DNA from 4 places in the Cryobacterium sp. TMT1-2-2 genome. Region 1 is predicted to be linked to each of the others. Evidence: riboswitches for the same ligand, from Rfam matches in the RefSeq annotation. Region 1 holds a riboswitch; each other region holds the start of a gene.
The links. A riboswitch is a leader RNA that binds a small molecule or an ion and turns the genes downstream of it on or off. The one in region 1 is predicted to bind thiamine pyrophosphate.

Region 1 (5,067 bases):
TCTCGTCGGCCGTCTCCTCGCGCAGCCACTCCACCTGGTGCTCCTCGATGGCGAGGTCGATGGCGCCGGTGCGCTCGAAATCACAGTCCAGGCCGAGTGCGGCCACGGCTCGCTCGATTTCGTCGAGGTTCTCATTACCGAGCTCGGTCAGCCGGTCGATCTCCTGCGGCCAGCGCGTGCGCCCGTTCTCTTCGCCGTGGGTGAGGCTCGCCTCGCAGAAACCGCCGTTGCGACCGGATGCCGCCCAGCCGACCGTGCGCGCCTCCAGCAGCACCACGCGCGCCGCCGGATTCTGTTGTTTGGCCAGCACCGCGCTCCACAAGCCGAGGTAGCCGCCGCCGACGATCGCCAGGTCGCAGTTGAGGTTGCCGGAGAGCCGAGGGTAGTTCGCACGCGGCGCGAGGTCGTCGAGCCAGAAGGAGCCCTGCCGGGTGCCGACGAGTGAGGCTGCGACAACGGATGCCGCGGGCCGGGCTCGGTCGAAAATTGTGCTGGTCATGCGGGGTGCGCGTCCTCTCGCGGCGACGATGCCGCCACCTGGTCTGGGCGCCACCAGCCTAGCGGCGCCCACCGAGATTCCGGCGCGTGGCGCGGGCATCCGCTTGATGCGACCGGGACGTTAACGCGAAAGTGCCGCCCCGCGCGAAGCGGGACGGCACCGAGAAGACGCGACTCTAGATGATCGCGGCGCGCAGGGCGGCAGCGGCGGCGGCCGGGTCATCGGCGCCGTAGATGGCGCCGCCTGCGACGGCAACGGATGCGCCGGCGCGCTGCACCGAGGCGATGGTCGCCAGGCTCACGCCACCGGCCAGCGAGAACGGAACCTTGGCGGTTTCGCCCTGGTTGAGCAGCTTCGCGAGCGAGAATCCGGGCTCGGCCTGCTCGTCGAGTCCGGCGTGCATTTCGACGAACTGGGCACCGAGCGCGGTGACCTCGCGGGCGCGGGTGACCTTGTCGGCAACGCCGATCAGGTCGACGACGATGCCCTTACCGTGCTTGGTCGCGGCGGCGACGGCTCCGATGATGGTGCTGTCTCCGGCCGTGCCGAGCACCGTCACGAGGTCGGCGCCGGCGGCGAAGGCGATGTCGGCTTCGAGCTCGCCGGCATCCATCGTCTTGAGGTCGGCGAAGACGATCTTGTCGGGGTGCGCGGCTTTGATCGCGGTGACGGCGCGCAGGCCCTCGGCCTTGATCAGCGGGGTGCCGAGCTCGATGATGTCGACGTGCGGGGCGACCTGCGCGGCGAGCGCGAGCGCGGCGTCGGTGGTCAGTACGTCCATTGCTACCTGAAGCTTCATGGGGTTCTACTTTCAGTTGGGGTAAGCGGTCTGTGGTTTTCGGGACGGGGCCTGGGCCCTATCCGGTTTGTTACTCGAGGTTGGCGTGACGCGGCCAGAGCTCGGCGGCCGTCGCACCGCTTCGCTGCCAGAGCGTGTGGAATAGGGCGTCGCCCACCAGCAGCACGGACTGTTCGAACAGCCCGCCCGAGTACTGCGCCGACACCTGCCCGGCGTGGTCCTGCTTGGCGGCCGCGGGGATGACCACGGTCACCGCGGCGAGGTGCCCGAGGGGCGACTCCGGCGCCGTGGTCAGCGCGAGAATGTTCGCACCCACACCGTGAGCCGTCTCGGCGGCGCGCACGATGGCGCCCGTCGTTCCGGATCCGCTGGCCACCAGCAGCAGGTCGCCCTGCGCAATCGCCGGGCTGGTGACCTCGCCGACCACGTGCACGTCAAGGCCCAGGTGCATGAGCCGCATCGCGGTCATCTTCAATGCCAGCCCGGAACGGCCGGCTCCCAGCACGAACACCCGCGGTGCCACAGCGAGCAGACTCGCCGCGTCATCCAGCACCACAGAAGCGGATGCCGCCCGCAGCGCGTCCACGACGCGGCCATTCTCGGCGAAAATGAGACCGAGGGCATCCGCTGTGGTGGGGGTGGTTGTAGTTTCGGTCATGGGTCAATACTTCACTCTTTCGAGTGGGCGTGCGGCCCGCCAAACGAATGGTTTTACTACCCAAACGAATGGCTCCGGGCAGGCTCCACGGACGGTTCGGATAGGCTATCCGTATGACCTTCCTCGCCGATTCACCCGTGCAGACCGCGCGCAGCATGGCCGCCGAACGCTCCAAGCTCATCGCCGACCTCACGGACGCGCACGCGACCACGCTGGAATCCCTGCTCGCCGTGCTGCGCTCGAGCAGCACGAGTGACACCGCTGCCCGCCAGAAGGCCACCGAACTCGCCGCCGCGGCGATGGTCGCCCTGCGCGCGGTGAGCGACCTCGACCGGAGCCTCACCGAAGAACCTGTTGCCCGCGCCTTCGAACGTCTCAAAAATGACCTGCGTCCGCTGGTGCGCTTCGGCGACCTCGACGTGCAGTTCATCGAGCCGCCGGTCAACGGCCGCGCGCTGCCCGGCGAAGTCGCCCACGAGGCCAGGGCCATCGTGCGCGGCGCCGTGCTCGCCCTAGTCGAGCAGACCGGGGTCGCGCGGGTGCGCGTTCAGTGGGACTGCGACGGCAGCAACCTGCTGATTCGCATTCGCGACGACGGACCGGGCGACCTCGACGCCGAGGTTCCGAGCGTTCGCCAGCTGGCCGCCCGCGTCGTGGCGCTCAGCGGAACGCTGGGTGTCGAGGCGACCGCCGGCTGGGGGTCGGAGATGGCGGTGTCGCTGCCGCTCGACGCGCCCACGGCATCCGTTTCGGCGGCGGCAGCCTGGGGCCTCAGCCCGCGCGAGCGCGGCGTGCTCGAGCTTGTGGCGTCGGGCGCGCGCAACAAGGCGATTGCCGAGGCGCTGACCATCAGCGAGAACACCGTGAAGTTTCACGTGGCCAACCTGCTGCGCAAGGTCGGCGCCTCGACCCGCGCCGAACTCGCCTCCCTCGCCCGCTGAACGGATGCCCGGCGCGCCGCCAGCACGCCGGCCGCCGCGAGCATGGACAGGACTCACGCTAGGGTGAAGGAGTCAGAAGACACACAACCCACGGGAGCGCGCACCAGCGAGCTGAGAGGACGGCCAGGGCCGTCGACCGTTGAACCTGTCCGGGTAATGCCGGCGTAGGAAGTTCGAGAACATGCGCACACTTGACGAAATCTCCATGTCTGAAACCGTCACCACCGGCCCGATCCAGGGCAGCAGCAAACGCTACGAACCGGTGCCGGCCTGGCCAGGGCTCGAAATTCCGGTTCGCCGGGTGAACCTCAGCAACGGCGAACACTTCGACCTGTACGACACGTCCGGCCCATACACCGATGACACGGCCACGATCGACCTCGAGAAGGGGCTGCCGAAGACCCGGGCCGGGTGGGAGCATCCGCTGCCCATCGACGGCGCTGCGACCCAGCTGGTCTGGGCCCGGGCCGGCATCGTCACCCCGGAGATGGCCTACATCGCCGCCCGCGAGGGCGTCTCTGTCGAGCTCGTGCGCGACGAGGTAGCCCGCGGCCGCGCGGTCATTCCGGCCAACCGCATGCACCCCGAGAGCGAGCCGATGATCATCGGCAAGGCCTTCACCGTGAAGATCAACGCGAACATCGGCAACTCCGCCGTGACCTCGTCGATCGCCGAAGAGGTCGAAAAAATGGTCTGGGCCGCCCGCTGGGGCGCCGACACCCTGATGGACCTCTCCACCGGCAAGGACATCCACCTCACCCGCGAGTGGATCATGCGCAACTCGCCCATTCCGGTGGGCACCGTTCCGCTCTACCAGGCCGTCGAAAAAGTCAACGGCGACCCGGCCCTGCTCACCTGGGAGATCTACCGCGACACCGTGATCGAGCAGTGCGAGCAGGGCGTGGACTACATGACCGTGCACGCCGGAGTGCTGCTGCGCTACGTGCCGCTCACCGCCAATCGGGTGACCGGAATCGTCTCCCGCGGCGGCTCGATCATGGCCGCCTGGTGCCTCGCCCACCATCAGGAGAGCTTTCTCTACACCCATTTCGTGGAGCTGTGCGAGATTCTGCGCCGCTACGACGTGACCTTCTCGCTCGGCGACGGGCTGCGTCCCGGCTCCATCGCCGACGCCAACGACGAGGCCCAGTTCGCCGAGCTGCGCACCCTCGGCGAGCTCACCAAAGTCGCCAAATCCTACGGCGTGCAGGTGATGATCGAAGGCCCCGGCCACGTGCCGATGCATAAGATCGTCGAAAATGTGCGCCTCGAGGAGGAACTTTGCGAGGAAGCCCCGTTCTACACGCTCGGCCCGCTCGCCACCGACATCGCCCCGGCCTACGACCACATCACGAGCGCGATCGGCGCGGCCATCATCGCCCAGGCCGGCACCGCCATGCTCTGTTACGTCACCCCCAAGGAACACCTCGGCCTGCCGGGCCGCGACGACGTGAAGACCGGAGTGATCACCTACAAGATCGCCGCCCACTCCGCCGACCTGGCCAAGCAGCATCCGCGCGCGCAGGAACGCGACGACGCCCTCAGCCGGGCCCGCTTCGAGTTTCGTTGGACCGACCAGTTCGCGCTCTCGCTCGACCCCGACACCGCGCAAAGCTTTCACGACGAGACGCTGCCCGCCGGCCCGGCCAAGGCCGCCCATTTCTGCAGCATGTGCGGTCCCAAATTCTGTTCCATGCGCATTTCAGCAGATGTTCGGGTGTACGCCGCAGAGAACGGCCTCACCAGCCTCGAGGCGATCGAGGCCGGGATGGCGGAGAAATCGGCTGAGTTCACCAGGATGGGTAGCTCGGTCTACCTGCCGTTGCGCGTACTCGGAGCCGACGAGCACTGATCGCGGAAGCTGATGGCGCGGCCAGCGGCACGCGCCGGCGCTGGCCGAATTGTGCGTGCGGGCCAGCGCGATCGGCCGGCACGCACAGTTTGACGGTGGACACCAATCCGTGAGTCCCGGGCCCGGCCTAGAATATGGGCCCAGTTTCCGGGACCGGGCCCGGTCAGGTCTGGCGCGCACCCGGGTACACTCCGTCTCATGGTTCTCGCCATTCTCGCCCCCGCCCCGCCGCCGCACCACTAACCCCCACTGCAACGTCCAACCCGTTCCCGGCCCGGGCCCGGAAACCATCAGTAGCTAAGCGGTGACCCAATCACC
Region 2 (5,067 bases), on a different contig from region 1:
GGGTCTTGGAAGACGGCACCGATGCGGGTGAGCAGCTGCCGGGAGCGCCACCGGTGCGGCTCAGCCGGGATGCCAGCCGCCAGGCTGTCGCTCGCGCGCACCGTTCCGCCGGCCGGTTTCAACAGACCGGCCAGGGTCAGGGCGAGGGTGGACTTGCCGGCGCCGTTCGGCCCGGTCACGACGGTGGCCGTGCCGGCGTCGACGGAGAGGGTGATTCCGTCAGCGACGACGGATGCCGCGCGTCGGCCAAACGGAACACGCCCGACCGCGAGTCCCTCGGCCCGCAACAGGCTCTGAGGATTGCTGATCGGGTGCCGCACCGGAAACCGGGGTGGCAGGGCTGGCACCCAGACGCCGGCTTGAGCCAGTCGCTCGCCCTGGATGGCGAGAATCTCGCGCGTCGGCCCGTCGGCCAGCGCACCGCCGGTCGGGTCGAGCACGATGACGCGGTCGACGACGTCCTGCCAGACCTCAACGCGGTGTTCGATGACGACGAAGGTGGCCCCGGAATGGTCGAGGGAGCGCACGACGGCGTCACGCACCTCGATGACCCCGACCGGGTCGAGGTTCGCGGTCGGTTCGTCAAGCAGCAGCAGTCCGGGCTGCATGGCGAGCACACCGGCCAGGGCCAGGCGCTGTTTCTGGCCGCCACTCAGGCTCGACGTGGGATGGTCGAGCGGCAGGTTCAGACCGACCTCGGCAAGGGCACGCCGCACGCGCGGCCAGATCTCTGCCCGCGGAACAGCCAGGTTCTCGCAGCCGAACGCCACGTCGTCGCCGACCCGGGCGAGTACCACCTGGGAGTCCGGGTCCTGCAGCACGAGTCCGACCCGACCCCGGGCCGCGGCCGCGCGCCTGCCGTCAATGAGCAGGCTGCCCGTCTCGTCGCCGTCCTCGGCGTCGCCGAGCACTCCGGCCAACGCGTGCACCAGGGTGCTCTTGCCAGCGCCGCTGGCCCCGAGCAGCAAGACCCGTTCGCCGGGCTCGATCCGCAGGTCGAGCCTCGACACCGCTTGGTTGTGACGTCCGGCATGGCGCCAGCCCCAGCCTCGGGCTTCGATCTGCACGGGCCGAATCTGCGGGCCGGGAGCGGACGCGTGCGACCGAGGGGCTGGCATCCGCTTAACTGATCGCGGCGGGTGCGCGCGAACCTTCCCGGCCGGCGGCGAATCGGCTGAGCGCGCCGGTGCGGGCCAGGCCGCGCACGGCAAGCCAGGACAACAGCCCGGCGAGCACAGTGCCCGATACGACAGCGGATACGAAGTAGACGGCCTTGAAACCGATATCCAGTGCCGCATAGCTGACGGTCGTGTCGAGCAGCCCAACGGCCACGCCGGCGCCGGCGCCGGCGAGGAGGGCGACGCCGAGACGCCAGTTGGCGTACAAGAACAGGGCCAGCACGATCTCCGCGCCGAGGCCCTCGACGATGCCCCAGATGAGCGTGGAGAAGCCCCACTGGGTGCCGATCAGCATCGATACGACGGCCGCGATGACCTCGGTGTAGAGGGCCGCACCGGGCTTGCGAATGATGAGGCCGCCGAGCACTCCGGCAAACAACCAGCCGCCGGCCAACAGGCCTTCGAGGCCGGGCGTGAACGTGAGGATCGCGCTGAGCGGCGACCAGGCGAGGCCCCAGGCCCAGAAGATGACGCCGCTCGCCACGCCAATGACGCTCGCAACGACGATGTCGACGACGCGCCAGCGAAAGTTGCGCGGCTTTTTCGCCGTCGATGCGTCGCGGCTGGACTGATTGAATGATGTCGTTGTAGCGTGCACTGTTCGTGCCCTTTCCGTAGGTGAATACAGGGCACGGGATCGAGAAGCCTCCCTGCGCTGGCATGATCCAGATCAGGTTCGACGGTCGAAGCTTGGTCAGCTTCCTCTCAGCCCGGTGTACCGGACTCCCGTGATCGTGTTCAATTCTAGTGCCCCGCTTAGACTTGCGGCATGGGGACCACGAGATGAGCATCGGCATTCTGCTCGTGCTGGCAGCGCTATACCTCGTATTGATGCGCCGCTTCATTCTGCGCCGCCGTCGTATCGCTGCGGGCCTGCCGGTGAGCGGCCCGTGGCACTTTCCGGCTTGGCTGCGGCGTCGGCTGCCACGCTGGCTGCGCCGTCGGTTCACGGAGGGCGGGTTCGCGGGTCGGTTCGCGCGTCGGCCGCGCTGGCCGCGCCGCTCCCGCTCTGCGCGCAAGCCGCGCGGCACTCGCCCGGGCCCACCTTAGGGCCACGGGCCCAGTCTACAAACTGGGCCCGTGGACGGGGCCTGGGCCCCGTCCACGGGCAGCATCAGCCGGGGGCGGCTACTTCTTCAGGGCCCGGATCACCCGGGCCAGGGCGCGGCCGGCCACGAGCAGGAACGGCACGCCGACGGCGAGCAGCGCGATGACATTCGGCTCGAATCGGGCGGTACCGCCCGACTTCACGTAGGCGCCGATCGGCAGCGACACTCCGCCCCCGCCTCCGCCGGATCCGGCACCGCCCTCACCGGCGTCGCCGCCGCCGAAGCCGTAATAGGTGAGCGCAACGGGTACGAGGGTGACGCCGTCGATCTGCACGGGGTCACCGTAGGCCGATTTCACACCGGCGGAACGGAACGTTTCTGCGAGTTTTTCCGGAAGGCTGGTCATTCCAACAGGGTAGCCGACTCGTGCCTTATGGGCGAGGCTTGAAGAACGAAGCCGGACGCACGATTCCCGCCCCGAATCGCTCGGTCACGGAGTCGACCGCCAGCTCGGCGCCCCGCCAATCCTCGTCGGGATCCCACAGCCCCACCGATCCCGACGCCGTACCCAGCTGCTCGGCCCGCACCCCGATCAGGCGCACGCGGATGCCCGACGCGGCCAGTAGGTCGAACGCGGCCACGGCCTCCTCGTAGATGCGCCGCCCGACATTGCTGGGCTCGGCGAGGGTGCGCGAACGGGTGACCGTGCTGAAATCGGTGTAGCGCAGCTTGAGTGACACGCGCCTGGCCACCAGATCGCCCCTCCGCAGCCGTGCCGCAACGAGGTCACACTGCCGCAGCAACTCGCTGCGCAGTCGGTCAATGTCGGTCACGTCGTGCTCAAACGTGACCTCGTGGCCGACGCTCTTCTCCTCCCGCTCGAGCGTCACCGAGCGCGGGTCACGCCCCCAGGACAGCTCGAACAACTTGTGACCGGATGCCTCCCCCAGCGTCCTTTTCAGCACGTCCAGCGGCGCGTGCGCGATGTCGCCGATGAGTTTCAGGCCGAGGCGGGTCAGGGTCTGCTCGGTGGCCGCCCCCACGCCCCACAGGGCCGTCACGGGCAGCGGGTGCAGGAACTCGATCGTTTCGTCGGCCGGAACGACGAGCAGCCCGTTGGGTTTGGACAGGCCGGAGGCAAGCTTGGCGACGAACTTGGTGGATGCCGCGCCGACGGAGCAGACCAGCCCGGTCTCGGCGAGCACCCGCGCGCGGATGAGTTCGCCGATCACGGCCGGGGAGCCGAACAGATTGGTTGCGCCGGCCACGTCGAGGAAGGCTTCGTCGATGCCGAGCCGTTCCACGAGCGGGGTGACGTCGTCGAAAATGCTCATCACCCGGGTGGAATAGTCCCGGTAGAGGCCCATGTGCGGCTCGAGCACGATCGCGTTCGGGCACTGCCGCAGGGCGAGTGCCATCGGCATCGCTGAGTTCACGCCGTAGCGCCGCGCAATATAGTTGGCCGCCGTGACGACCGACCGACCCCCGCGGTGGCCCACGATCACCGGCAGGCGTACGTATTCGGGGTGCGACAGCAGCTCGACCGACACGAAGAACGCATCGAGGTCAACGTGCAGCACCGTCGCTGAACGGTCATCGACGTCGTCCGCCGAAATCTGCCGCCCACTGCCGTCCTGTCTGCCCACCGAAAAACCCTAACCCGTTCCGGTCACGAACGGCTAGCGCACAACCTTTTCGGCGCCGGCAATGCGCTGCGCGAAGTAGATGGGAATGATCGAAACCAGCACGAGCACCACGGCGATGACGTTGACGACCGGCGCCTGGTTGGGCCGGAACAGGTTGTCCAGAATCCACAACGGCAGGGTCTTCACACTCGATCCGGCGGTGAACGTCGTCACGATGATCTCGTCAAAGCTCAGGGCGAAGGCGAGCAGGCCGCCGGCGAACAGGGCTGACCGCAACTGGGGAAAGGTCACCAGGCGAAACGTGGTCCAGATTCCGGCGCCGAGATCCGACGAGGCATCTTCGAGGCTCGTGCCGAGGCGCCGCAGCCGGGCGATCACGTTGTTGAACACGGTCACGATACAAAACGTGGCGTGGGCGATGATGAGCGTCAGAATCGACAGTTGCACGCCGAGTCCGGTGCGGAAGGCATTGTTCAGGGCGATGCCGGTGATGATGCCGGGCAGCGCGATCGGCAGGATGACCAGCAGGCTGATGGCATCCCGGCCGAAGAATTCGAAGCGTTGCAGCCCGAGCGAGATGAGCGTGCCGAGCACGAGCGCCACCGCCGTCGAGGCCAGGGCCACTTGCAGGCTGGTCAGCACCGCGTCAAGGGCACCGTCGCTCTGAAACGCCTTGGCCCACCATTCCAAGGTGAAGCCCGGCGGCGGCCAGGTGAGGTTCTGGCTGGTGCTGAAGGAGTTCACGAAGACCACGAGCAGGGGCAGATAGATAAGGGCCAGCACCACGGCCGTGATGGCCGCGAGCAGACCACGGGCGGGGCGACTCAGACGCATGGCAGGGCTCCTACAGGTTGTTGAGTGCGCCCGTGCGCCGCACGGCGGCGAGGTAGGCGAAGATGATCAAAATGGGAATGAGCGCGATCGCGGCCGCGAGCGGCAGGTTGTTCGCGGCCCCCACGTTGGTGTAGACGAGGTTGCCGAGCATCTGGTTGGCCCCGCCGACGATATTTACGGTGATGTAGTCACCGAGCGACAGCGAGAAACTGAAGATCGACCCGGCAATGATCGCCGGCCAGATCATGGGCAGTACTACCAGGCGCAGCGTCGCCCAGGTACCCCCGCCAAGATCACCGGATGCCTCCAGCAGTGAATCCGGCACCCGCTCCAGTCCCGCATAGATCGGCAGAATGACGT
Region 3 (5,067 bases), on a different contig from region 1:
CGATGAGCGTTCCAGTGGCGTCGCCGGAAGCGGCAGTATCGGTCGCGGCACTGCACGAGGTCAATACCACGATGCTCAACAGGGCGAGCGTGAAGGAGCTCGCGGTGATGGTGCGCTTATTCAATTGATTGTCCTTTTCTGAGCCCGGTACAACCAAAAAAGTCGCCCCCGAGCCAAACCTGTGATTTCGACATTGACATCACCACGCTACGGCGGGGACTTACTCGACCCTATCGTTATGACACAAATTTGGCCTATTGTTCACTCGATGTGCACACACCGCAGCACGGTATGCAGCTATCGCCGTGCACCGCGCCGCAAGGCGGGCTGAACGCGCCGCCCAAGCAGCCCTGAATGGCTTTCCCGCTCGCGATGACTCCCGGCACCGTCCCTACGTGAGTGCCACGACCGACGACGTCTGGATCAACCTCGACCCGGTCGTCTCGATCGAGGAAACGCCTTCGCTGACGCTGTGCGAGAGGGAATCGCGCCGGGAGAGAACTATCCCTGTGTGGAGCTCACCACCTCGAACGGGAGCACACACCTAATCTCGCTCGGCGTGTACCCGAACCAGGCCGGCGGCTCTGCAAGGGGTTCAGATGCCAGCTTTGAGAAGTGAGGTTTCGCAGGCGGCATGTTTGTCGTGTTGAAACCGGTCAGAATCGTGGGCAAACTGTTCGCGCTTCCTGTTCACCATCGCACCTGCCGGCCATGAGGTTTTTGCCCATTGTGGGTATGGTTTCATCATGGACCGCATCAGAACTGTCAGCGCATTCGTCGGGCGTTGGTTCGCCGTTATTGTTTTGGCTGCGGGAGCGTTGGCGCTTGCTGTCCCCGACGCATTTTCCGGCCTGACCGTGGCGATCCCATGGCTACTTGCCGTGATCATGCTGGGAATGGGTATGACGCTGCGCCCGGTTGACTTCGCGATTATTGCCAGGCGGCCGTGGGCGCTTCTGCTGGGCGTTGCGGCCCAGTTCTTCGTGATGCCGTTGCTCGGCTTCGGGATTGCCGTCGCGCTGGGGCTTTCGCCCATGCTGACGGCCGGCATGATTTTGGTCGGTTCTGTGCCCGGAGGTACAGCGTCCAACGTGATGGTCTACCTCTCTAAGGGCGATACCGCGTTGTCTGTGGCGATGACGTCCGTTTCGACTTTGCTGGCCCCCGTGCTGACGCCGCTGCTCGTGCTGGTGCTCGTGGGAGAGTCCCTGCCCGTCAATGCTGGCGCTTTGTTCGTGTCGATTGTGCAGATCGTGCTGGTTCCGGTAGTGCTCGGGCTCGTGTTGCGCATGATCGTGCCGCGCCTGGTGGACCGTTTTCTCGATGTTTTGCCGCTGCTGTCGGTAGCCGGCATCACCGTCGTGGTTGCGGCCGTCATCGCCGCCAGTGCCTCCACGCTGTTGTCGATTGGCGTGCTCGTGGTCGTCGCCGTGATCCTGCACAACTCCCTCGGACTGACGCTTGGGTACTACATTGGGCGTCTGTTCGGGCTTCCGGTCGCCAGTCGCCGAGCTCTCAGCTTCGAGGTGGGCATGCAGAACTCCGGCCTGGCTGCCGCCCTAGCCGTGGCGCATTTCAACCCGGTAGCCGCGCTGCCAGCGGCAATTTTCTCGGTCTGGCATAACGTATCGGGTTCGGTGCTCGCCAGCTACTGGGCGCGCAAGGATCTACCGTCCGATGAGATTTCCGAATCCTTGCCGGTTACCGCCCGCGCCTAACCGGGGTCTGGCCAGTAATGGAACGGTGGTCGCAGCTTCACGCATTTGGCCAGATGTAAACCGAATCTACCGATAGGTACACAAGCTGGCGACGACGACAGCAATTGCGGTCGCAATGGCCGTTATCCAGGTCGGCACAAGATCATAAGGAACGCTGTCTCAGCGGAGATCCACGTGCTCACACGATAACCGGAGCGCACCGTGCTGGTGCGCCATCGATATTCAATTCCATGTGTCGAGGAGTGTATCCTGGCCCGCCGGGAGGCTGCTCGTCGCCACGTCACCCGCCCACCCGCCCGCCCGCGCGTCAGGATCCACGGTCAACCTCGCAGACTTCCGGCCGTCGCCGCCCCGGTCTCAGCATTAGCAAGTCGGTCACTCCCCCGGGGCTTTAGTACCTGCCGGACGAGGACCTACGCCGCGAACGGGGCCGGGCAGCTCCCAATTGCTCGATGGGCGACTGCGGCCGCCGCCAGGCGGCGCCGTGGTGGCCGCAACCCATAAGGAACGCATTGAAGTGGAGCTGGTGTGGGGCTGACCTGGCCGGCGCTGCCCTAGTTCATTACCAGGCCGCCGTCGACGACCAGGTTCTGCCCGGTGACCGACCGCGCCCAGGGGGAGGCAAAAAAGAGTACCGCATCCGCAAATTCGGCCGGGGTTGTCACTCTGCGTAGCGGGGTGGAGGCGGCGATGAAGTCGAACACGTCCTCGGGGGTAGCCGCGCTGGCATCCGTGGTGCGCAGCAGCCCGCCGGAGACCATGTTTACGGCGATGTTGTGCGGGCCGAGGTCTGAGGCGAGGGTGCGGGTCAGGGAGAGCAGGGCGGCCTTGGCGGCCGTGTAGTCGTGGTAGGGCACCACCGGGTTCTGAAACAGGTTGGTACCGATGTTGATGATGCGGCCAAACCCGACCTCGCGCATGCCTGCCAGCGCCTGCTGGGTTGTGTTCAGGGCACCGCGGACGCTGCCCGAAAATTGCGCCTGGAATTCGTCCCAACTGATGTCGGCAGCGCCGGAGCGGGCGTCGCCGTTGAAGCTGAAATCGACCAACGCGTTATTGACCACCGTTGTCACGCTGGAGCCGAAATGTGCCTGCGCCTGCGTGAGCATTGCCGCGACCTGGGCCGGGTCGGTGACGTCGGCCTGTACGGCAAGAGCGTGTTCAGGCCCATAGCCGGAAGCCAAGGTTTCCGCCGCTGCGGCGCTGTTGCGATAGTTGATGACCACCCGGGCGCCCAGAGCCGCGAAAGCGTGCACGATGCTTTTACCCAGGCCGCGTGCGCCGCCAGTGACCAGGACAATCTGTTCTGCTATTTGCATGATTTTCTTCACCTTGGGTAAGGCGAAAGGACGAGATCCGGCACCAAAGCAGTGCACGTAATTCTCCGTGACATCCCTTCGCTAGTTCGAACTAGATCAGGTTCAACGGGTGTCATCTCAGCCGGCCGTCATGCAGTCGGCACCCCGTGTCGCTGAAAACGAGTATACGCAACCGCCTGGTACCGGAAAATTCGCGTCCTGACAGTGAACGACGCTTTCTAGTCAGCGCTGATCTGGTGGCGGAAGCGATCGCGACGGCTGTGGAGGTTCCAGAGGTGCTCAGCGAGCACTGACGGGTCCTTCTCGGGATCGCCGGCGATGATGCGGCCGCCGATGATGAGCTGGGAGACCTGGATTCCTTCTTCTCCGAGGGCCTCGTTGAGCAGCTGTGCGTAGGCGGCCTGTCCAGCGAATGCGATTGACGTGCCGGTGACATTGCGGCCCGGGGTCACGGCGGATCCGCCGTTGACGAAGAGGATGGTGCCGCGGTTAGCGCCGAGGAAACGCATGCCGGGGAGGACCTGATGCACGGCGGCGACGGGTCCGTAGATGGAGAACTCGATTGGGCCAACGAGGTCGGCGGGAGTGGTCTCCAGAACCGGGCGCATGAAGTCCTTCTGCGGCAACGGGCTGTATTGCAGTACCTCGATCGGGCCGAGAGTTTCTGCGACCTGTTCGAGAGTGCGGGTGATGGAGGTCGGATCGCGCACGTCGGCGACGAAGCCGTGTGCTGAGATGCCCTCGGCCAGCAGTTCGGCGGCGAGGGCATCTACGCGTCCCTGGTGGCGGGCGATGAGCGCGACGGTGAAGCCTTCGGCCCCGAATCGCCGCGCGACGGCGGCCCCGAGTCCTGAGCCAGCTCCGATGATTGCGATAGTAGTCATAGCTGGTACAAGGGCCATGCTGTCCGAGAAATTCCGATACCCGCGCTGTGAGCTCCCGTGAGTGACGAGCCGTGGATTGGTAAGTCGCTCCGCTGCGTCCGGGCTTGGCCTGGCTGGTGGATACCGGGCCGGGAACGGGGCAGTTGGTGGTCAGCACCCAGCATTGACCGGATGCCGTGGACGCGACATCGAAGAGCGCCTGGTGGGTGAGGCCCAGTTTTTCACCGAGCACGAATGCTTCGCTGACGGCGATCATTGAGATGCCGAGGATCATGTTGTTGCAGATCTTTGCGGCTTGTCCGGCGCTCGGGTCGCCGCAGTGCACGATGCGCGCCCCCATCGTGGCAAGAATTGGTTCGGCGATCGCGAAGTCCGCCGCCGACGCCAGGCCGCGCGTCGAAGCAGTCCTCTCGCCGCTTGCAGCTCGGTCTCCATGTCGGCGAGGGTGAACAGTAGGGACTGTTGTTCGACGAGGAGCTAACCTTCTTCGGGCAGATAGAGACAGGATCGACAATCAGGTCCATGTAGTGCCAGAACTCGCGATGGTCGGCGTAAAACGATGTCGGGTGGGTAGACCGCGCTTACTGGTGCAGAGGAAGCCTGAACCCGAAAAATTATGTACTAGGTGATTCTCGCTGTGGCGGCCGACGCTCGCGACAACAAGTTATGGCCATCGTTGCGGTTCAGGATCAAGCAAACGCCCATCATGTACCCACCTGAATCGACCCGGAGCGATTTCTCGTTCAACCGGATGCTGTGTGAGCCTCTCCCCACCGTCTGACGCCGATGGGACGATACCACGCAGCGTTCCCGACCGCTCTCGCGAGCCCGGATCAGCCCGGGAACGCTGCGTCGTAGACCGCGCGAAGCTCGGCACTGTCGGCCCCGGTCACGCCGCATCCCGTGATCGTTCCATCGATTGCGCCGACGAGGTAGCTCTGGCCGACCTCGAAGGGCACGCCTGAGAAGTCGGAGGTCATCGTGTCGACCTGCGCCACCTCCACGCGGTCGGCGACGTCGCCGACAAAGCGCTCCGTGACCTCCAGAACAACGGTGTTGCCCTGGATCTGCAGCACCGTCGCGGCGAACGCCTGCTCCTGCGCCGCGACGGTCGCAGGCTCAAGCGGGAGGCAGCTGCCACTCGCC
Region 4 (5,067 bases), on a different contig from region 1:
CGGTCAGGTAGCTGTCGGGCGCGAGCGAGTCGATGAAGCCGGGATACAGGTTCGAGGAGGCGAGCATGAGCTCGAGCAACGCCTCCTCCTGGTAGTGCAGTTCGCTGACCGCGGCGAGCATTCCGGCCGCAGCAAAAGTGGCACCACCGGCCGGATCCGGGTCGATGACGGCCACCGTGCGGCCGGACTGCGCTACAGCCCAGGCGATGCCGAGCCCGATCACGCCGCCGCCGATGACGGCTACGTCGACCGTACGCTGTGCGCGCCGCTCACTCATCGTGTGCACCGAGGCCGGGCCGAAGCCCTTTAGGGTTGGTCGCATGGACCCGATCACCGCCCGGCTGTATCTCTGCACCGATGCCCGTACGGAGCGCGGCGATTTCGCCGACTTCGTGACGGCCGCGTTCGCCGGCGGGGTCGACATCATCCAACTGCGGGACAAGACCATCGATGCCGCCGAGGAGCTCGACTATCTCGAGATTCTGCGTTCGGTCGCCGACCGACACGCCCGGCTCTGGGCGGTCAACGACCGCGCGGATATCGCCGTTCTCGCTGGAGCGCCGGTTTTTCATGTCGGCCAGACGGACCTGCCGCTGCCCGCCGCCCGCACGCTGCTCGGCGACGCGGCCCGCATCGGCTTGTCGACCCATACCACCGGACAAGTGGATGCCGCTCTCGTAACTGACCGTCTGGATTATTTTTGCGTCGGCCCGGTCTGGGCCACGCCCACCAAACCCGGTCGGGCAGCGGTCGGAACCGGTCTGTTGCGCTATGCGGCCGAGCAGAGCGCATCCGCTGGCAGCCTTCGCCCGTGGTTTGCGATCGGCGGGATCGACCTCGGCACCATCGACCAGGTGGTCGAAGCCGGCGCCACCCGGGTGGTCGTGGTGCGCGCGATCACCGACGCCGATGACCCGACGGATGCCGCCGAGCGGCTTCTCGCCAGCCTCCCGCCGCTCGGCTAGTCGCGCCCACGTCGTCGCCCCGTTCATCTCATGCCCGCAATCAGGGCAGAATTCGCACGGTCGAAAAGTCGATGAAAGTGGTGGATCGGCCCGTTTCCCTGCCCGACCTCGAGCTCGTCGGCGTGGGCCAGGGCGTCGTGGAGCCAGTCTTTCACTTCGGCCAGGGACTTCGCCCAGTTACCGGTTCTGGCCTGCACCGTGGCCATCGCCGAGGAGAGTGAGCATCCGGTGCCGTGGGTGTTTGTGGTGCGGATGCGCGGCAGGGCGACCTCGACCACGCACTGGGCAAGCAGCCCGTGGGTGTTGACCAGGGCATCTGGGCAGCTCGTTTCGTTGAGATGGCCGCCCTTGACCAGTACGGTAGCACCCGTGCTGTCCGACAATCGTTTGCCCTGCGCGAGGGCCTCCACCCAGTTGGCGGCCGGCGGCTCAGCGAGCAGAACGGCCAGCTCGGGAACGTTGGGCGTGACCAGGTCAACGTGGCAAATCAGGTCGCGCAGCGCCTGCTCGGCTGCCGGGTCGAGCAGGCGGTCGCCGCTCGTTGCCACCATCACCGGGTCGAGTACGACCAGCGGCGGACGGCACCGGAAGAGCCAGTCGCGCACCTCCGTGATCACATCGAGCTGCGCAAGCATGCCGATCTTCACGGCGTCGATGGTCACATCGTCACTGACAGCATTCAATTGCTCGCGCAGAAAATCGATCGGCGGGATGTGAACCGAACGCACGCCGCGCGTATTCTGCGCCACCAGCGCACTCACCACAGCCATGCCGTAGCCGCCGTTGGCCGCGATGCTCTTGAGGTCGGCCTGGATGCCGGCACCGCCGGTCGGATCGGTACCCGCGATACTGAGGACTCGGGGAATCTGCCGCAGGGCAGGCTGGGTTCGATCGATCATCCGTGACATTCCTTCGCTAGTACTAACTAGACAGGTTCAACGGGTATTGATCTCAGCACGCACAGTCTGTGCGGCACCCCGTGTCAAGACTCCAGCCTATACGCGCGCCGGCCGTCAGCACACAAGGGGTCGGGCGGTCGCAACCGCCCGCCCTGGTAACACGGATCTAGTGCACCGACTTGCGCTCGTAGAGCGCCCGTGACCAGCCGTAACTGGCGGCCACGATCACAAGGCACCACCCGATGGCGAACACGGGGTTCCAGCCGAGTGGGGTGCCGAGCAGCAGCCCGCGAGTTGTCTCGATGAACGGAGTGAAGGGCTGGTACTGTGCGAACCACTGCAGCCACACCGGCATCGAGTCGGTCGGCACGAAGCCGCTGCCGAAGAGCGGCAGCACGGTGAGAACGAGGGGCATATTGCTCGCCGTTCAGGAGTTTGTCGACCGCCGAAAACTGGCCGGTGCGGCCGATGACGGCGCGCACGCCGTCCTGGTCGCGCACGTCGAATGTTGATATTTTCCCATTAGGTACGGGCCCACACCGTAACGGCCTGCTCCGATGCCTCCGGAGCGCTCTCGCCGACGAGCTCATTGCGCACGTGGCCATCTTTCGACGACAGGTCGAGCCAGGCCGGCACGCCCGGCTTGACGCCGATGGTGACCTGGCCGAATCCGCTCTCGACCTGCACAAAACCGCATGAAACCTCCCGCAGCGGGATGCTCCCGTATACGGTCTTTGCCGAAACGGATGCCTGCGCTCGCGTGATTTCCAGGTCGCCGTAGGACAGTTTCGCGTCGAGGTCACCGCCGACTTCATCGATCTGCGCGCTGCCGTGGGGCGCTTAGAGTACGGCGTCGCCGGAGACCGTTCCGACCCGGATCTGGCCGTGGTCGGCGGTGATGTCGGCCGCACCCTCAATTGTGCGCACCGTGGCGTTGCCGTGTCCGGCACGCAGGGACAAGTCTCCGGTGGTATCGAGATCGACCGGACCCATCGAGGCTTTGAGGCGGGTGGCCCCGAGTCGGCCGACCGTTCGGACCCCGCCCACCGAGACCTCGGCGGTGAGCCGCGACCCGCTCGGCAGCAAGTCGCTCGGCCGCAGCGCGCGTATCTGCGCTGCCGTTGTCGGCGGCATCCGCTAGCTGGTGCTGCAGGTCGTTGACGTACTGTCCGAGTTCCATATCACCATGGTGATACCACGGCGGTTAGTCATAATAATGTCATGCTGGTCGGGGCTTCGGCCGACAGCTCGCGGAGCGCCGCCAGATGGCCGTCGATGGCCGCGCGGCCGCGCCGGGTGAGGGCCACGCTGGTGGTGCGGCGGGCATCCGCTCGTGCTGGCGAGGCTTGTTTCACGGTCACGACGTAGTCGAGCTCGATCAGGTTGCGGATGGTCTTCGAGAGCGTCGCCTCGGTCAGTTCCAATGTGGCGGCGATAGTGGTGAATTCCGCGGCGCCGGTCGCCCGAAGCAGCGCGCACAACCGCAGACGGGTTGGCGCGTGGATTGCGTCGTCGAATCGGGAGTCAGCAGCCACGGAGCAGTTCCCGGGCGTTCGCGAGGTCATAGAGTGCTGAGCTGACGAGGGCCATGACGAAGACGACCGCAGTGGTCAGGACAATCCAGGCGCGCTGGTCAGTGACCTCGAACACGATCGAGAGCACGAATGCTCCGAGCATGACGACGCTCAGCACAATGAGAATCATCAGGCTCAGCGGGCCGGCCGGGCCGGGAATCCGTGGGTGCGCTTTCAGATTCCATGCCGGTAAGTCAATCACTTGCCGTTTCGTTAAGCAAAAATCGGACTGCGGGCTGGCCCGACCAGGGTTCGCGCGGTCGTCTCGTTCAGGTCAAGGGTGGTCGCGCCGCTGGCGTACGCGCCGCCGTCAGGGTGCGCTCGCGCATCGCGAGGAACAGCGGAAAGGTGAAGGCGAAGGCCGTTAGACCCGAGAGAACGACGTAGAGCCAGCCCCGCTTCATGCCGAGGCGTCGCGCCTCAACGATGATCAGGATACTGCCAGCCACCGCGGCGATGAGCAGGTCGACGGTGAGTGACGACACCGCCGGCCCGCTGTTCACCCAGTCGCCAACGAAGTCGCGCAGCTGAATGATCGCGACCACGTTGTAGGTCCAGGTGCCGGCGAGCCCGGCTAGGCCGAGCGCCAGGTAGACGAAAGCGAGCGGGGTCCAGTGTTTGGTCATGCCGACATTATGCTCGCCAATCATTGGCGTCGAAGTCGCCGGCCCACGCAGAATCGGACTAGCGCCGGGTTTGGCTTATCGCTGGGCGAGCCAGGCGGCAACGCGGCCGTTGAACCAGTCGGGGCGTTGCAGCGGGATTCCGTGGCCGCAACCATCGATAATCTCCAAATCGCTACGCCTCTGGCGCCACGGGCTGGCCGTCTCGAAGAGTGGCCAGGAGAGCTGCCGGCGTTTCGGGATCGTCAAGACTGATCGCGAACTGCTTTTCGTTCCTGGTCGTCACAATCAGCCCTGGTCCCTTCCTCAGAATGACAGCGGATCGTCCGGGCATGATTCGGTAGCCCCACCCGCCCCACTCGGCTGGTCGAAGTTCGGCGGCCTCGACAACGTCAATGGCGTCTAAGCGGATGCGTTTCAGCGGAATCCGAAATAGCGCCGAGACCACCCGCAGGCCGCGCCAATCGGCGGTCACGCGCAGACGAACGAACGAGGCAACCAGCACAATGGCTGCAGCCATGACTGCTATGCCGACGATCTGGTCGGAGGCGCGCCCGTCGATGACCGCTGGTGCATAGATCACGGAGCCGAGAACGATCAGTCCAATCGCCACCCAAAGGAACATGTTTCCCGTGATCGTTTGGGACCAGGCGCCCGTCTCACTGGGCGCGAATTCGAATCGCTTCTCGACGTCCGTCGCCTCGATACGCGGCTTGGGCGAGATTGCAAATGGGATGAGCCCATATGCTGCCGCGACGATGGATACGATGACCCACGGCCCGAGTACAACCTCATACGGGTCGCCGACCTGCATAGTCAATCCAGCGGAGAGCAACCACGCGGCGGCGCCCATCCCGCCAAACACTCCTAAAAAGAAGTAGGAACCGCGCCTGGCCCGCCTGCTGATTCCGGGCCAAAAACTTACCGCGAACCCGGCAACGGCTGGCACGCCCGTCATTGCGAGGTTCAGGGCGAGCAAGGCCCCAATGGCCATCGCGTCGTCAGC

Region 2: another riboswitch for thiamine pyrophosphate. It lies ahead of E3T35_RS08685 (ECF transporter S component); the one in region 1 lies ahead of thiC (phosphomethylpyrimidine synthase ThiC).
Region 3: another riboswitch for thiamine pyrophosphate. It lies ahead of E3T35_RS07215 (3-oxoacyl-ACP reductase); the one in region 1 lies ahead of thiC (phosphomethylpyrimidine synthase ThiC).
Region 4: another riboswitch for thiamine pyrophosphate. It lies ahead of thiD (bifunctional hydroxymethylpyrimidine kinase/phosphomethylpyrimidine kinase); the one in region 1 lies ahead of thiC (phosphomethylpyrimidine synthase ThiC).

What each region holds. Positions count from the first base shown of each region.
Region 1 is NZ_SOGS01000027.1:171,131-176,197, forward strand. Features, by position in the region: gene E3T35_RS18700 (FAD-binding oxidoreductase) at 1-499, opposite strand, end outside; gene hxlA (3-hexulose-6-phosphate synthase) at 675-1,298, opposite strand; gene hxlB (6-phospho-3-hexuloisomerase) at 1,369-1,956, opposite strand; gene E3T35_RS18715 (LuxR C-terminal-related transcriptional regulator) at 2,070-2,897, shown strand; TPP riboswitch at 2,977-3,085, shown strand; gene thiC (phosphomethylpyrimidine synthase ThiC) at 3,079-4,749, shown strand.
Region 2 is NZ_SOGS01000013.1:109,077-114,143, reverse strand. Features, by position in the region: gene E3T35_RS08690 (ABC transporter ATP-binding protein) at 1-1,118, opposite strand, end outside; gene E3T35_RS08685 (ECF transporter S component) at 1,123-1,776, opposite strand; TPP riboswitch at 1,809-1,918, opposite strand; gene E3T35_RS08680 (hypothetical protein) at 1,962-2,228, shown strand; gene E3T35_RS08675 (hypothetical protein) at 2,307-2,633, opposite strand; gene dinB (DNA polymerase IV) at 2,659-3,873, opposite strand; gene E3T35_RS08665 (ABC transporter permease) at 3,907-4,707, opposite strand; gene E3T35_RS08660 (ABC transporter permease) at 4,718-5,067, opposite strand, start outside.
Region 3 is NZ_SOGS01000009.1:21,042-26,108, reverse strand. Features, by position in the region: gene E3T35_RS07225 (extracellular solute-binding protein) at 1-124, opposite strand, end outside; gene E3T35_RS07220 (bile acid:sodium symporter family protein) at 747-1,718, shown strand; gene E3T35_RS07215 (3-oxoacyl-ACP reductase) at 2,273-3,037, opposite strand; TPP riboswitch at 3,094-3,194, opposite strand; gene E3T35_RS07210 (SDR family NAD(P)-dependent oxidoreductase) at 3,256-3,921, opposite strand; partial or broken gene E3T35_RS19555 (NAD-binding protein) at 4,007-4,294, opposite strand; partial or broken gene E3T35_RS20180 (hypothetical protein) at 4,288-4,356, opposite strand; gene E3T35_RS07200 (hypothetical protein) at 4,755-5,067, opposite strand, start outside.
Region 4 is NZ_SOGS01000006.1:12,988-18,054, reverse strand. Features, by position in the region: gene thiO (glycine oxidase ThiO) at 1-277, opposite strand, end outside; gene thiE (thiamine phosphate synthase) at 321-965, shown strand; partial or broken gene thiD (bifunctional hydroxymethylpyrimidine kinase/phosphomethylpyrimidine kinase) at 1,031-1,873, opposite strand; TPP riboswitch at 1,856-1,955, opposite strand; gene E3T35_RS04080 (ABC transporter permease) at 2,031-2,279, opposite strand; gene E3T35_RS19450 (hypothetical protein) at 2,387-2,551, opposite strand; gene E3T35_RS19445 (hypothetical protein) at 2,705-2,998, opposite strand; gene E3T35_RS04060 (transcriptional regulator) at 3,073-3,399, opposite strand; gene E3T35_RS04055 (hypothetical protein) at 3,389-3,640, opposite strand; gene E3T35_RS04050 (DUF2834 domain-containing protein) at 3,708-4,064, opposite strand; gene E3T35_RS04045 (hypothetical protein) at 4,237-5,067, opposite strand, start outside.